Regions from separate parts of the Pseudomonas sp. P1_A1 genome, predicted to be linked through region 2. Evidence: predicted binding sites of a transcription regulator. Region 2 holds the regulator's gene; each other region holds the start of a gene.
The links. The regulator FliA, encoded in region 2, starts transcription of late flagellar genes. The targets are predictions, from matches to a motif close to CTAAAGTTTNNNNNNNNNNNGCCGNTAA.
Positions count from the first base shown of each region.

Region 1 (4,279 bases), on a different contig from region 2:
ACAGCATGGTCATGCTTGCCCAGTTGGGGCAACATCCACAGGCTGTGCTCGATGAACTGGACCGTCGCTTCGGTCTGTCCGGACACGCCGAGAAAGCCTCGCGTCCGTCCGCCTGAATAATTATTAGAGGAACGCAACATGGGCATTTTTGACTGGAAACACTGGATCGTCATCCTCGTTGTCGTAGTGCTGGTGTTCGGCACCAAGAAACTGAAAAACCTCGGCACTGACGTGGGCGAGTCGATCAAGGGCTTTCGCAAGGCCATGAACGACGAAGAGAAACCGGCCGACCCGACTGCGACTCCGGCCCAACCGGTTCCGCCGACCCAGCCACAGGCCACAACGTCTGTGAACCCGCCGCACACCATCGACGTGCAGGCGCAAAAAGTCGAAGAGCCGATCCGCAAAGACTCGTGAGCACTGACTAATGTTTGGTATCAGCTTCTCTGAACTGCTGCTCGTCGGCCTCGTCGCCCTGCTGGTGCTGGGCCCCGAGCGCCTGCCGGGCGCTGCGCGCACCGCTGGCCTGTGGGTCGGGCGGCTGAAGCGCAGCTTCAACGCGATCAAACAGGAAGTTGAACGTGAAATCGGTGCCGACGAAATTCGCCGGCAACTGCACAACGAGCACATTCTGTCCCTGGAGCAGGAGGCGCGGAAGATTTTCACGCCGACTCAGCAGGAGCCAACGCCGGTGGAACCTGTGGCGACACCGACGATTCATGCGCCGACAGCTGAAGTTACGCCGGCGGTTGCAGCCGCTGAACCTGCGCCTGCCATTCCAGTAGAGCCTGTACCGCCTGCGGCTGCGCCTGTTGCGCCAGCCCCTCATGACCCAACATTGCCGCCGCGAGCCCCATGAGCGATCTCCCCGAAAACGACCAGCACATGCCACTGGTCTCGCACCTCACCGAGTTGCGCACCCGTCTGCTGCGCTGTGTAGCGGCGATTTTCATTATCTTCGCCGGGTTGTTCGCCTTCACCCAGCAGATCTACACCTTCGTCTCCACGCCGCTGCGCCAGTACCTGCCGGCCGGCGCGACGATGATCGCCACCGACGTGTCGTCGCCGTTCCTGACGCCGCTGAAGCTGACCATGATGGTCTCGCTGTTCCTGGCAATCCCGGTGATCCTGCATCAGATCTGGGGTTTCATCGCGCCAGGCCTGTACAAGCATGAGAAGCGCATCGCCGTGCCGTTGCTGGTCTCCAGCATCCTGCTGTTCTATACCGGCATGGCCTTCGCCTATTTCCTGGTGTTCCCGCTGATCTTCAAGTTCTTCGCCGCCGCCACCCCGGCCGGCGTGGAAATGATGACCGACATCACCAGCTACCTCGATTTCGTCATGACACTGTTCTTCGCCTTCGGTGTGGCGTTCGAAATCCCGGTGGCCGTGGTGCTGCTGGTGTGGATCGGCGTGGTCAACGTCGCCTACCTGAAGAAAATCCGCCCGTACGTGGTCATCGGCTGCTTCGTGGTCGGCATGATCCTGACGCCGCCGGACATCTTCTCGCAGACGCTGTTGGCCGTACCAATGTGGTTGCTGTTCGAGATCGGCGTCCTGTTCGGCAGCCTGATCAGCAAACGCAGTGAGCACCCGGACGAAAAACCGGCTGACGATCACAACGACCAGCCGCCAGCGACCCAAGCGTGAACCTGCTGCTCCTCGAGGAGGCCGATTTCATTGCGGCCGACCGGGCGATCCTGCGCGATCGCCGCTTGACCCATATGCAGGAAGTCCATCGCTGTGAAGTGGGTGACAGCATGCGCGTCGGGCGTATCGGCGGGCTGATGGGGGCCGCCGAAGTACTGCGTCTGGACGCTGACGAAGCCGAGTTGCGCGTCACCCTCGACCAGCCGCCGCCGGCCAAGCTGCCACTGACCCTGGTGCTGGCCCTGCCACGCCCGAAAATGCTCCGCAGGGTGTTCCAGACCGTGGCCGCCATGGGCGTGCCACGAGTCGTGCTGGTGAACAGCTATCGCGTCGAGAAGAGCTTCTGGCAAACACCGTTCCTCGAACCTGAAGCGATTCGCGAGCAATTGATCCTGGGGCTTGAACAGGCCCGGGACAGCGTGCTGCCGGAAGTCGTCATCGAGAAGCGCTTCAAACCTTTTGTCGAAGATCGCCTGCCAGCAATCACTGAAGGCACTCTCGGCCTGGTCGGTCATCCCGGCAATTACCCGCCCTGCCCCCGTGGCCTGGACGAACCCGTGACCCTGGCCATCGGCCCCGAAGGCGGCTGGATTCCTTACGAAATCGACCTGCTGGCCAAGGCCGGCCTGCAACCGGTGCAGCTTGGCGAGCGCATCCTGCGGGTGGAAACCGCTGTCACTGCGTTGCTCTCGCGCTTGTTCTAACCCCCCCAGATCAAACCTCCCCCTGTAGGAGCTGCCGAAGGCTGCGATCTTTTGATTTTTAGAATAATGAGTTCAAAAGATCGCAGCCTTCGGCAGCTCCTACGGGATCGTGCCTTGGCGCCTACAGATTCCCGTCTGCCTGCCGATACAGTCCCCATAAAACCGAATAATGGTCCGAGGGAGTCGCAGCATGTACCGTTGGCTAGCCGAGAAACTGGGAAACGTAAGCGTCAATCGCAAACTGGGTGTCGGCTTTGGCCTCGTGCTGCTCATGACTCTCCTGATCACCTTCACTGGCTGGAATAGCCTGGGCAGTGTGATCAGTCGCGCAGACAAGCAGAGTTACATCTCCAATCTCAACGAGTTGGGCAAGGATTTGCGAACTGCCCGTCTCGAATACGAAATGCGCCGTGGCGAACAAGGTCCAGCAGCCGTCAGCGAACTCGTGGGCAAGCTCGATGATGGCATACAGGTTGCTCTCAAAATGTTTGTGCTCCCCGCGAGCAAGGAAATGCTCAGTCAACAACTGGCCGCCCTCGGTGAGTACAAACGCGCCTTTGCCGACATGAATCAGGCGACACAGAACCGTGAATCGGCCCGATCCAAGCTCGGCGCCACCGCCGACAACGCTGTGGCCAAGGTGACAGAAGTCGAAAAGTCCTTGCTGCAAGGCGACAGCGTCACTCAATTCAACAGCGTGGTCGAGCTGAGCAAACTGCTCCAGCAAGCACGCTTCCAGGTGCGCGGTTATACCTACAGCGGCAAGGCCGAAGCCGAGCAACCCGCGCTGGATGCCATCGACAACGCCCTGAAGAACCTTGAAAGCCTTCCGGGCAAACTGCCGGAACAACACACCGCCAACCTGCAACAAGCCACCGAATCGCTCAAGGGCTACCGCGTCGCAGTCAGCCAGTTCCGCGACGCGCAGGTGGCCAGCGCCGCCGCCCTCAAGAAGATGGTGGATCAAGAGATCCGCTTGAATGACCTGAGTGCACAACTGACCCGCACGCAAACCGACAAGCGTGACCAAGAGACGGCCCAAGCGAAAAGCACGCTGATCATCGTGACCGTCCTGGCGTTAGCATTTGGCTTGCTCGCCGCCTGGGTCATCACGCGGCAGATCGTCGTTCCACTGCAACAGACGTTGGTGGCAGTCGAACGTGTCGCCTCGGGTGACCTGAGCCATAACCTTGAGGTCACTCGCCGCGACGAGCTGGGTCAATTACAAAGCACCCTGCAGCGGATGGTCGTCAGCCTGCGGGAACTGATCGGCGGCATCAGCGACGGCGTGACCCAAATCGCCAGCGCCGCTGAAGAACTGTCTGCCGTTACCGAGCAGACCAGCGCCGGGGTCAACAGTCAGAAGGTCGAAACCGATCAAGTGGCCACCGCCATGCACGAAATGACCGCCACCGTGCAGGAAGTCGCGCGCAATGCCGAGGAAGCGTCCGAAGCCGCCGTCGCCGCCGACCAGCAGGCCCGCGAGGGTGACAGGGTAGTCGGCGAAGCCATCGCCCAGATCGAGCGCCTGGCCCTCGAAGTCGGCAACTCCACTGCCGCCATGGGCGATCTGAAGCGCGAAAGCGACAAGATCGGCAGCGTGCTCGACGTGATCAAATCCGTGGCCCAGCAAACCAACCTGCTGGCGCTCAACGCCGCCATCGAAGCCGCTCGCGCCGGTGAAGCCGGGCGTGGCTTTGCGGTGGTCGCCGACGAAGTCCGCAGCCTGGCCCAGCGTACCCAGAAGTCCACCGAAGAAATCGAAGAGCTGATCGTTGGCCTGCAAACCGGCACTCAGCAAGTCGCGACCATCATGGACAACAGCCGCAGCCTGACCGACAGCAGCGTCGAACTGACCCGCCGCGCTGGCGGCTCGCTGGAGAGCATCACCCGCACCGTGTCGGCGATCCAGTCGATGAACCAGC
Region 1 is NZ_JBFTZE010000020.1:11,556-15,834, forward strand. Features, by position in the region: gene AC1D2Q_RS24120 (phosphoribosyl-ATP diphosphatase) at 1-116, shown strand, start outside; gene AC1D2Q_RS24125 (twin-arginine translocase TatA/TatE family subunit) at 139-417, shown strand; gene tatB (Sec-independent protein translocase protein TatB) at 428-859, shown strand; gene tatC (twin-arginine translocase subunit TatC) at 856-1,650, shown strand; gene AC1D2Q_RS24140 (16S rRNA (uracil(1498)-N(3))-methyltransferase) at 1,647-2,354, shown strand; gene AC1D2Q_RS24145 (methyl-accepting chemotaxis protein) at 2,545-4,279, shown strand, end outside.
Region 1: a site for FliA is predicted at 2,476-2,503, ahead of AC1D2Q_RS24145 (methyl-accepting chemotaxis protein). Genes of this name have one in related genera too.

Region 2 (4,279 bases):
ATCTGCCACGTCGTCATCAGTTGGTCAGCCGCGCCGTTAGCGTACAAATGCAGGAAGAACCCAGCGAAGAAGCCATGGCTGACATGTTCGCTGATATTTACCACAGCCCGACCAAGCAGGTTGGCTGAGGTGTTAATGAACATTTTTTGTACCTACATCGATGGTCTGCCATGCATTGTTCCGATGGTGAACGCGCAGCCAGTAATGTGGCCTCCGTCTAAGTAAGACAAGGTAAAGAAATAACATGGGCAGCATGCATCCCGTACAGGTGATCGCGGTGACCGGCGGCAAAGGTGGCGTCGGGAAGACTAACGTGTCAGTGAACTTGTCCCTGGCTCTAGCTGAGCTCGGCCGGCGCGTCATGCTGCTGGATGCCGATCTGGGGCTGGCGAACGTCGACGTTCTGTTGGGACTGACACCCAAACGCACGCTGGCCGACGTGATCGAAGGCCGCTGTGAGCTGCGCGACGTGCTGTTGCAAGGGCCTGGCGGTATCCGCATCGTTCCGGCCGCCTCCGGCACCCAGAGCATGGTTCATCTGAGCCCGGCCCAGCATGCCGGCCTGATCCAGGCATTCAGCGACATCGGCGACAACCTCGACGTATTGGTGATCGACACCGCTGCGGGCATTGGTGACTCGGTAGTCAGCTTCGTGCGCGCCGCGCAGGAAGTCTTGCTGGTGGTGTGCGACGAGCCGACCTCGATCACCGACGCCTACGCGCTGATCAAACTGCTTAACCGCGACTACGGCATGAACCGCTTCCGCGTCTTGGCCAACATGGCGCAGAGCCCGCAGGAGGGCCGCAACCTGTTTGCCAAGTTGACCAAGGTCACGGATCGCTTCCTCGACGTCGCCTTACAATATGTCGGTGCGGTGCCTTACGACGAAAGCGTGCGCAAGGCTGTGCAGAAGCAACGCGCGGTGTATGAAGCCTTTCCGCGTTCCAAGTGCGCCCTGGCGTTCAAGGCGATCGCACAGAAGGTCGATACCTGGCCACTGCCGGCCAACCCGCGTGGGCACCTGGAGTTTTTCGTCGAGCGCCTCGTGCAACAAACGGCAGGACCCGTGCTATGACAGCCAGCGGTTACAACCTCTACAAGAAGTCGGCACGTGACGCGCAGTACGAGCTGATCGAGCGTTACGCGCCACTGGTCAAACGCATTGCCTACCACTTGCTGGCGCGTCTGCCGGCCAGTGTCCAGGTCGAAGACCTGATCCAGGCCGGGATGATCGGCCTGCTTGAAGTATCAACCAAATACGACGCCAGCAAAGGCGCGAGTTTCGAGACGTACGCGGGCATTCGAATCCGCGGCGCGATGCTCGATGAAGTGCGCAAGGGGGACTGGGCGCCACGTTCGGTCCATCGCAATACCCGCATGGTCAGCGACGCGATTCGCTCGATTGAAGCTAAAACCGGCCGTGACGCTAAAGATCACGAAGTTGCGGCCGAACTCCAATTGAGTCTCGACGATTATTACGGGATTTTGAACGACACCCTGGGCAGCCGGTTATTCAGTTTCGACGATCTGTTGCAGGACGGCGAACACGAAGGGCTGCATGAGGATGGCGCGAGTGCTCATCTCGAGCCGTCACGCGATCTGGAAGATGAACGCTTCCAGGCGGCGCTGGCGGACGCGATTGCCAATTTGCCGGAGCGTGAGCGACTGGTGTTGGCGCTGTACTACGACGAAGAGTTGAATCTCAAGGAAATCGGTGAGGTCCTGGGGGTTAGCGAATCTCGGGTCAGCCAGTTACACAGCCAGTGCGCGGCCCGTTTGCGGGGGCGTTTGGGGGAGTGGCGAGCGCGCTGAAGGCAGTGTGGGGACACTGCGAATGGAGCTGGTGTGGTGTTGAACCGTACCGGTCTCGATCTGTTGTGCTCCAGACAGTCATTGAGTGCTTTGCCGGATTGATTGAAATGGCGCGTCCAGGTGCTGGGCGCGTTTAAGACTGCTTGGAGGTCGAATTGGACAAGAACATGAAAATCCTCATCGTTGATGACTTCTCAACGATGCGGCGGATCATAAAAAACCTGTTGCGTGACCTTGGGTTCACCAACACCGCCGAGGCCGATGACGGGTTGACCGGGTTGCCGATGCTGCAAAGCGGTAACTTCGATTTTCTGGTGACCGACTGGAACATGCCCGGGATGACCGGCATCGACCTGCTTCGTGCGGTGCGCGCCGATGAAAGGCTCAAGCATCTGCCGGTGCTGATGGTGACCGCTGAAGCCAAGCGCGAGCAGATTATCGAAGCGGCCCAGGCCGGTGTTAACGGCTATGTGGTCAAGCCCTTCACGGCCCAGGCGTTGAAAGAAAAAATCGAGAAGATTTTCGAACGCATTGGCTGATGTACTGCGCACGGGGGAGCTATGGAGCATAACGAATCTTCACAGGGCGATTTCGAGTCGACCCTGAAAAAACACGCGGTCGAACTGGTCGACAGCCTTGAAAAAGGCAAGTTCGGCGACGCTGTGCAACTGATCCATGAGCTCAACCAGACCCGTGACCGCGGCCTGTATCAGGAAGTGGGCAAGCTCACCCGCGAGCTGCATAGCGCGATCGTCAATTTCCAGATTGACCCGCACATGCCGCAAGCCGAGGAAGTGTCTCAGATCACGGATGCCACCGAGCGCCTGTCCTATGTGGTCAAGCTGACCGAGGCCGCGGCCAACCGCACCATGGACCTGGTGGAAAACGCCACGCCGCTGATCAACAGCCTGAGCGACGAAGCCCAGGCGCTGAGCACGGATTGGGGACGGTTCATGCGTCGCGAAGTCGGGGCTGAAGAGTTCCGCGAGCTGGCCCGGCGGGTCGACGGTTTCCTGACACGCAGCAGTGAAGACAACCGCGTCGTGTCGAGCAACCTCAACGACATTCTGCTGGCCCAGGATTACCAGGACCTCACCGGCCAGGTGATCAAGCGTGTGACCCAATTGGTCACCGAAGTTGAAAGCAACCTGCTCAAGCTCGTACTCATGGCCAGTCACGTAGACCGCTTTGCGGGTATCGAACATGACCGTGAGGCGATGCTGGCTGAAAAAGATCCACAAAAACATCTCTCTCAGGGTGAAGGTCCGCAGATTCATGCCGATAAAAGAGAAGACGTTGTGTCCGGTCAGGACGATGTGGACGATTTGTTATCCAGTCTTGGATTTTAGTTTTCTGGGTTTTTAGACCTGTAGGAGCACCCCCTTAATGAGCTTCGGCGCCGATGAAGAGATCCTTCAGGATTTCCTGGTTGAGGCCGGCGAGATTCTAGAGCAACTGTCCGAGCAGCTGGTCGAGCTGGAAAGCCGACCCGATGATGCGGACTTGCTCAATGCAATTTTTCGCGGTTTTCACACTGTAAAAGGGGGCGCCGGCTTCCTCCAGCTCAACGAGCTGGTGGAGTGCTGTCACATCGCCGAGAACGTGTTCGACATCCTGCGCAAGGGTGAGCGTCGCGTCGACTCGGAACTGATGGACGTGGTTCTCGAAGCGCTGGACGCGGTGAACAGCATGTTCAGCGAAGTCCGCGAACGCAGCCCGATCACGGCTGCCACGCCTGAATTACTCGCGGCGCTGGCCCGTCTGGCCGAGCCGCAAATGGAAGACGCACCGGCGCCGGTCGCTGAAGTGGTTGAAGCACCGGTCGCTGAAAGCGAATCGGGTGACATTACCGATAACGAATTCGAACAACTGCTGGACTCGCTGAACGCCGTCAAGGCCCAGGCCGAGGCGCCTGTAGCGGCTGCGCAGCCTGTTTCGCAGCCTGCTGCCGATGCAGCCGCCAGTGACGAAATCACCGATGCCGAGTTCGAGTCGTTGCTCGATCAACTGCACGGCAAAGGCCAGTTCGCCGCCGATGCAGTAGCCGCAGCGCCCGCCGCACCGGCTGCTCCGAAAGCCGCCGGCGACAGCTCCGACATCACTGACGACGAGTTCGAAGCACTGCTCGACCAGTTGCACGGCAAAGGCAACTTTGCGGTCGATGCGCTGGAATCGGCAATCGCTTCGGCGCCAGCCCCGGCTGCGCCAACCGCCGCTGCGGCCGGTAGCGACCTGATCTCCGATCATGAATTCGAATCGCTGCTCGACGAATTGCATGGCAAGGGCAAGTTCACTGAAGTGGGCACTGCTTCTGCTGTTGCTTCGGTAGCGACTCCGGTTGCCAAGGCGCCAGCACCTGTGGCCAAAGCTCCCGAGCCAAAAGCTGAAGCGCCGAAGCCTGCCGCCGCCGCAGCACCGGCTCCTGCTCGTGCCCCGGCCGCGCCGCCCGCAGAAAAACCGACCAGCG
Region 2 is NZ_JBFTZE010000010.1:195,663-199,941, forward strand. Features, by position in the region: gene flhF (flagellar biosynthesis GTPase FlhF) at 1-128, shown strand, start outside; gene fleN (flagellar synthesis regulator FleN) at 245-1,075, shown strand; gene fliA (RNA polymerase sigma factor FliA) at 1,072-1,812, shown strand; gene AC1D2Q_RS17110 (chemotaxis response regulator CheY) at 1,980-2,351, shown strand; gene AC1D2Q_RS17115 (protein phosphatase CheZ) at 2,373-3,161, shown strand; gene AC1D2Q_RS17120 (chemotaxis protein CheA) at 3,199-4,279, shown strand, end outside.

Region 3 (4,279 bases), on a different contig from region 2:
CGCGCAGCATGATGGTGCCGCCAGGCGTTTCGTAGCAACCACGGGACTTCATGCCCACATAGCGGTTTTCGACGATATCCAGACGGCCGATACCATGTTCGCCACCGATACGGTTCAAGGTCGCCAGCACGGTGGCCGGGGTCATTTCGACGCCGTCCAGTGCAACGATGTCGCCATTGCGGTAGGTCAGTTCCAGGTACTGCGGTTTGTCTGGAGCCTTCTCCGGGGAGACGGTCCAGCGCCACATGTCTTCTTCGTGCTCGGTCCAGGTGTCTTCCAGCACGCCGCCTTCATAGGAGATGTGCAGCAGGTTGGCATCCATCGAGTACGGGGATTTTTTCTTGCCGTGACGCTCGATCGGGATCGCGTGCTTCTCGGCGTAATCCATCAGCTTCTCACGGGACAGCAGGTCCCATTCGCGCCATGGAGCGATCACTTTCACGCCTGGCTTCAAGGCGTAGGCGCCCAGTTCGAAACGAACCTGGTCGTTGCCCTTGCCGGTCGCGCCGTGGGAAATGGCGTCAGCACCGGTTTCGTTGGCGATTTCGATCAGGCGTTTGGCGATCAACGGACGAGCGATGGAAGTACCCAGCAGGTACTCGCCTTCGTAAACGGTGTTGGCGCGGAACATCGGGAACACGAAATCACGCACGAATTCTTCGCGCAGATCGTCGATATAGATTTCTTTTACGCCCATGGCCTGTGCCTTGGCGCGGGCCGGTTCGACCTCTTCGCCCTGACCCAGGTCAGCGGTGAAGGTCACTACTTCACAGTTATATGTATCCTGCAGCCACTTGAGGATCACCGAAGTGTCCAGGCCGCCGGAATACGCCAGAACGACCTTGTTTACGTCCGCCATGCCATCACTCCACGGGGTTCTACGGAAAGCTGTCAAGTCTACCGCTCATGCAGGATAATTTACAGAGGCGCGACAGCTTATGACGACGAAGCGACAGATTATGTCGAGCGAGCGACGAATTCAGCAGATTCAGGAGGTCGTCGCGCTGCTCGCGGCGGCGGTGGCTTGAGGCGCAGGTTTCTCGGTCGGTGCGACCCGTTCGAGGCGTACGGCAACCCGGCGGTTCTTCGCCCGGTTGGCGGCATTGTTGTTGGGCGCCAGCGGATAGCGCTCACCGTGAAAACGCAGGGTGATCTGCGATTCCTGCACACCATTGGCCTTGAAGAAATCCATCACCGCCAGCGCCCGGCGTCGTGACAGTTCACGGTTGGTCAGGCGGTTGCCACTGTTATCGGAATGGCCGTCGAGTTCAATGTGGTTGACCGTCGGATCGGCCTTCATGAACTCCAGCATGACCTGCAACTGGGCCTTGGCCCTGGCATCGAGATCGATACCCTCCCCCGGGAAGCCGACCTCGGATTGCTTCACTTGCTCGAAATTCTGTGGCAACAACTTGGCCACGCAACCCTGATAGTCACCATAGGCCTTGCTGAACTTGACCGGCAGCAGACGCACTTCAGACACCCGACCGTCGCCCGATGAGTGCCGAACGACCGGGCTGCGCCCCTCCATCAACCCGCTGATCAGGCGCCCGGCCTGCACTTGCGAGCTGTTGAACAGCACGTTGCCACTACCGATTCTCACCGACCCCAGGTTTATGTCGCCACGCCCCGGCTGCCATGGCGCGGCTGCCGCCAGCAAAGTCGCAGATCCCCCACCAATCATTGAGTTGTAGGCCTTCAGACGAAATGTCGCCTGCTCGCCGGCGCGACGCACAAACTCACCCGAACCGAAATCGGTAATCGGTTGAGTCAGGCGGCATTCGAATTTGTCACCTTCGACCGTCCACTCGATGCTCTCCAGACGAGTCTGGAAAGTGAGCGCCATCGCGGGAAGGCTGGCAAACACACTGAGCAAGGCTAAATAACGCTGGCGCACGGGAGGCTCCACTGGCTTCTACGACAAAAAGACCGACACACAAATTCACGGCCTGCCTGTTGGGTATCGGAAGCTTGTCGTAAAACTTGATAGCGAGTGCCTGGAAGAGTCTTTTCCGGTAGCATTCCCCTGAGTTTGACCCGCCTGGAATTCCCTCATGTCCGACCGCCTGACCCTGCTGCGTCCCGACGACTGGCACATTCATCTTCGCGATGGTGCCGTGTTGACCAATACCGTCGCGGATGTCGCGCGCACCTTTGGTCGCGCCATCATCATGCCCAACCTGGTACCTCCGGTGCGCAACGCTGCTGAAGCCGATGGCTATCGCCAGCGGATTCTCGCCGCACGTCCGGCCGGCAGCCGTTTCGAACCGCTGATGGTTCTGTACCTGACCGACCGCACCCAGCCCGAAGAAATTCGTGAGGCCAAGGCCAGCGGTTTCATTCACGCCGCCAAGCTGTACCCGGCCGGCGCGACCACCAACTCGGACTCTGGCGTCACCAGCATCGACAAGATTTTCCCTGCACTGGAGGCCATGGCCGAAGTCGGGATGCCTTTGCTGGTTCACGGTGAAGTCACCCGTGGCGATATCGACGTTTTCGATCGGGAAAAAATCTTCATCGATGAGCACATGCGTCGCGTGGTCGAGCGTTTCCCGACGCTCAAAGTGGTGTTCGAACACATCACCACCGCCGATGCCGTGCAGTTCGTCAACGCGGCTCCGGCCAACGTTGGCGCCACCATCACCGCGCATCACCTGCTGTACAACCGCAACCACATGCTGGTGGGCGGGATTCGGCCGCACTTCTATTGCCTGCCGATCCTCAAGCGCAATACCCACCAGGAAGCCCTGCTCGACGCCGCCACCAGCGGCAGCGACAAGTTCTTCCTCGGCACCGACTCGGCCCCCCATGCCCAGCACGCCAAAGAAGCGGCTTGCGGCTGTGCCGGTTGCTACACCGCTTATGCCGCGATCGAGATGTATGCCGAAGCCTTCGAACAGCGTAATGCGCTGGACAAGCTCGAAGCCTTCGCCAGCCTCAATGGCCCGCGTTTCTACGGTCTGCCGGCGAACACCGATCGCATCACCCTGGTCCGCGAAGAGTGGACCGCCCCAACCAGCCTGCCATTTGGCGAGCTGACCGTTATCCCGCTGCGCGCCGGTGAAAAACTGCGCTGGCGCCTGCTGGAGGAACACGCGTGAGTGAAGACCATTTCGACGACGAACAGGACGGTCAAGGCGGTGGAGGTGGTCCTCGTCATCCAATGGCTGCCAGATTCCGTGGTTACCTGCCGGTTGTCGTCGACGTAGAAACCGGTGGCTTCAACTCGGCCACCGACGCCCTGCTGGAAATTGCTGCAACCACCATCGCCATGGATGAAAAAGGGTTCGTGTACCCCGATCACACCTACTTCTTCCGGGTCGAGCCATTCGAAGGCGCCAACATCGAAGCAGCGGCCCTGGAATTCACCGGGATCAAACTCGATCACCCGTTGCGCATGGCAGTGAGTGAAGAAGCGGCGCTGACCGATATCTTCCGTGGCATTCGCAAGGCCCTGAAAGCCAACGGTTGCAAACGGGCGATTCTGGTCGGTCACAACAGCAGCTTCGACCTGGGTTTCCTCAACGCGGCAGTCGCGCGCCTGGACATGAAACGCAATCCGTTTCACCCGTTCTCCAGCTTCGACACCGCGACCCTCGCCGGTCTTGCCTACGGTCAAACCGTACTGGCCAAGGCCTGTCAGGCAGCGGACATCGATTTCGACGGTCGCGAGGCTCATTCGGCTCGCTACGATACCGAGAAGACCGCTGAGCTGTTCTGCGGCATCGTCAATCGCTGGAAACAGATGGGCGGCTGGGAAGACTACAACGACTGAGGCTGGTCGCCGTTTTATCCCGCCCATAAAAAAACCGGCCTCAGTGAGGCCGGTTTTTTATTGCCGGACGCCTGGCTTACAGCGCAGCAGCGTGCTCGGTCAGGTAAGCCGCAACGCCTTCTGGCGAAGCGTTCATGCCTTTGTCGCCTTTTTTCCAGTTGGCAGGGCAAACTTCGCCGTGCTCTTCGTGGAATTGCAGAGCGTCAACCAGACGGATCAGCTCTTCCATGTTACGGCCCAGCGGCAGGTCGTTGACGATCTGCGAGCGGACAACGCCTTTGTCGTCGATCAGGAACGCACCACGGAAAGCCACGCCGTCAGCGGACTGAACGTCGTAAGCCTTCATGATTTCCTGCTTGATGTCAGCAGCCATGGTGTAACGAACCTGGCCGATACCGCCATTGTTCACCGGGGTGTTGCGCCACGCGTTGTGGGTGAAGTGCGAGTCGATCGAAACGGCGACCACTTCAACGTTGCGTGCCTTGAAGTCAGCCATGCGGTTGT
Region 3 is NZ_JBFTZE010000007.1:270,251-274,529, forward strand. Features, by position in the region: gene AC1D2Q_RS13450 (argininosuccinate synthase) at 1-859, opposite strand, end outside; gene AC1D2Q_RS13455 (flagellar protein MotY) at 989-1,897, opposite strand; gene pyrC (dihydroorotase) at 2,055-3,101, shown strand; gene rnt (ribonuclease T) at 3,098-3,775, shown strand; gene AC1D2Q_RS13470 (peroxiredoxin) at 3,852-4,279, opposite strand, start outside.
Region 3: a site for FliA is predicted at 1,961-1,988, ahead of AC1D2Q_RS13455 (flagellar protein MotY). Genes of this name have one in related genera too.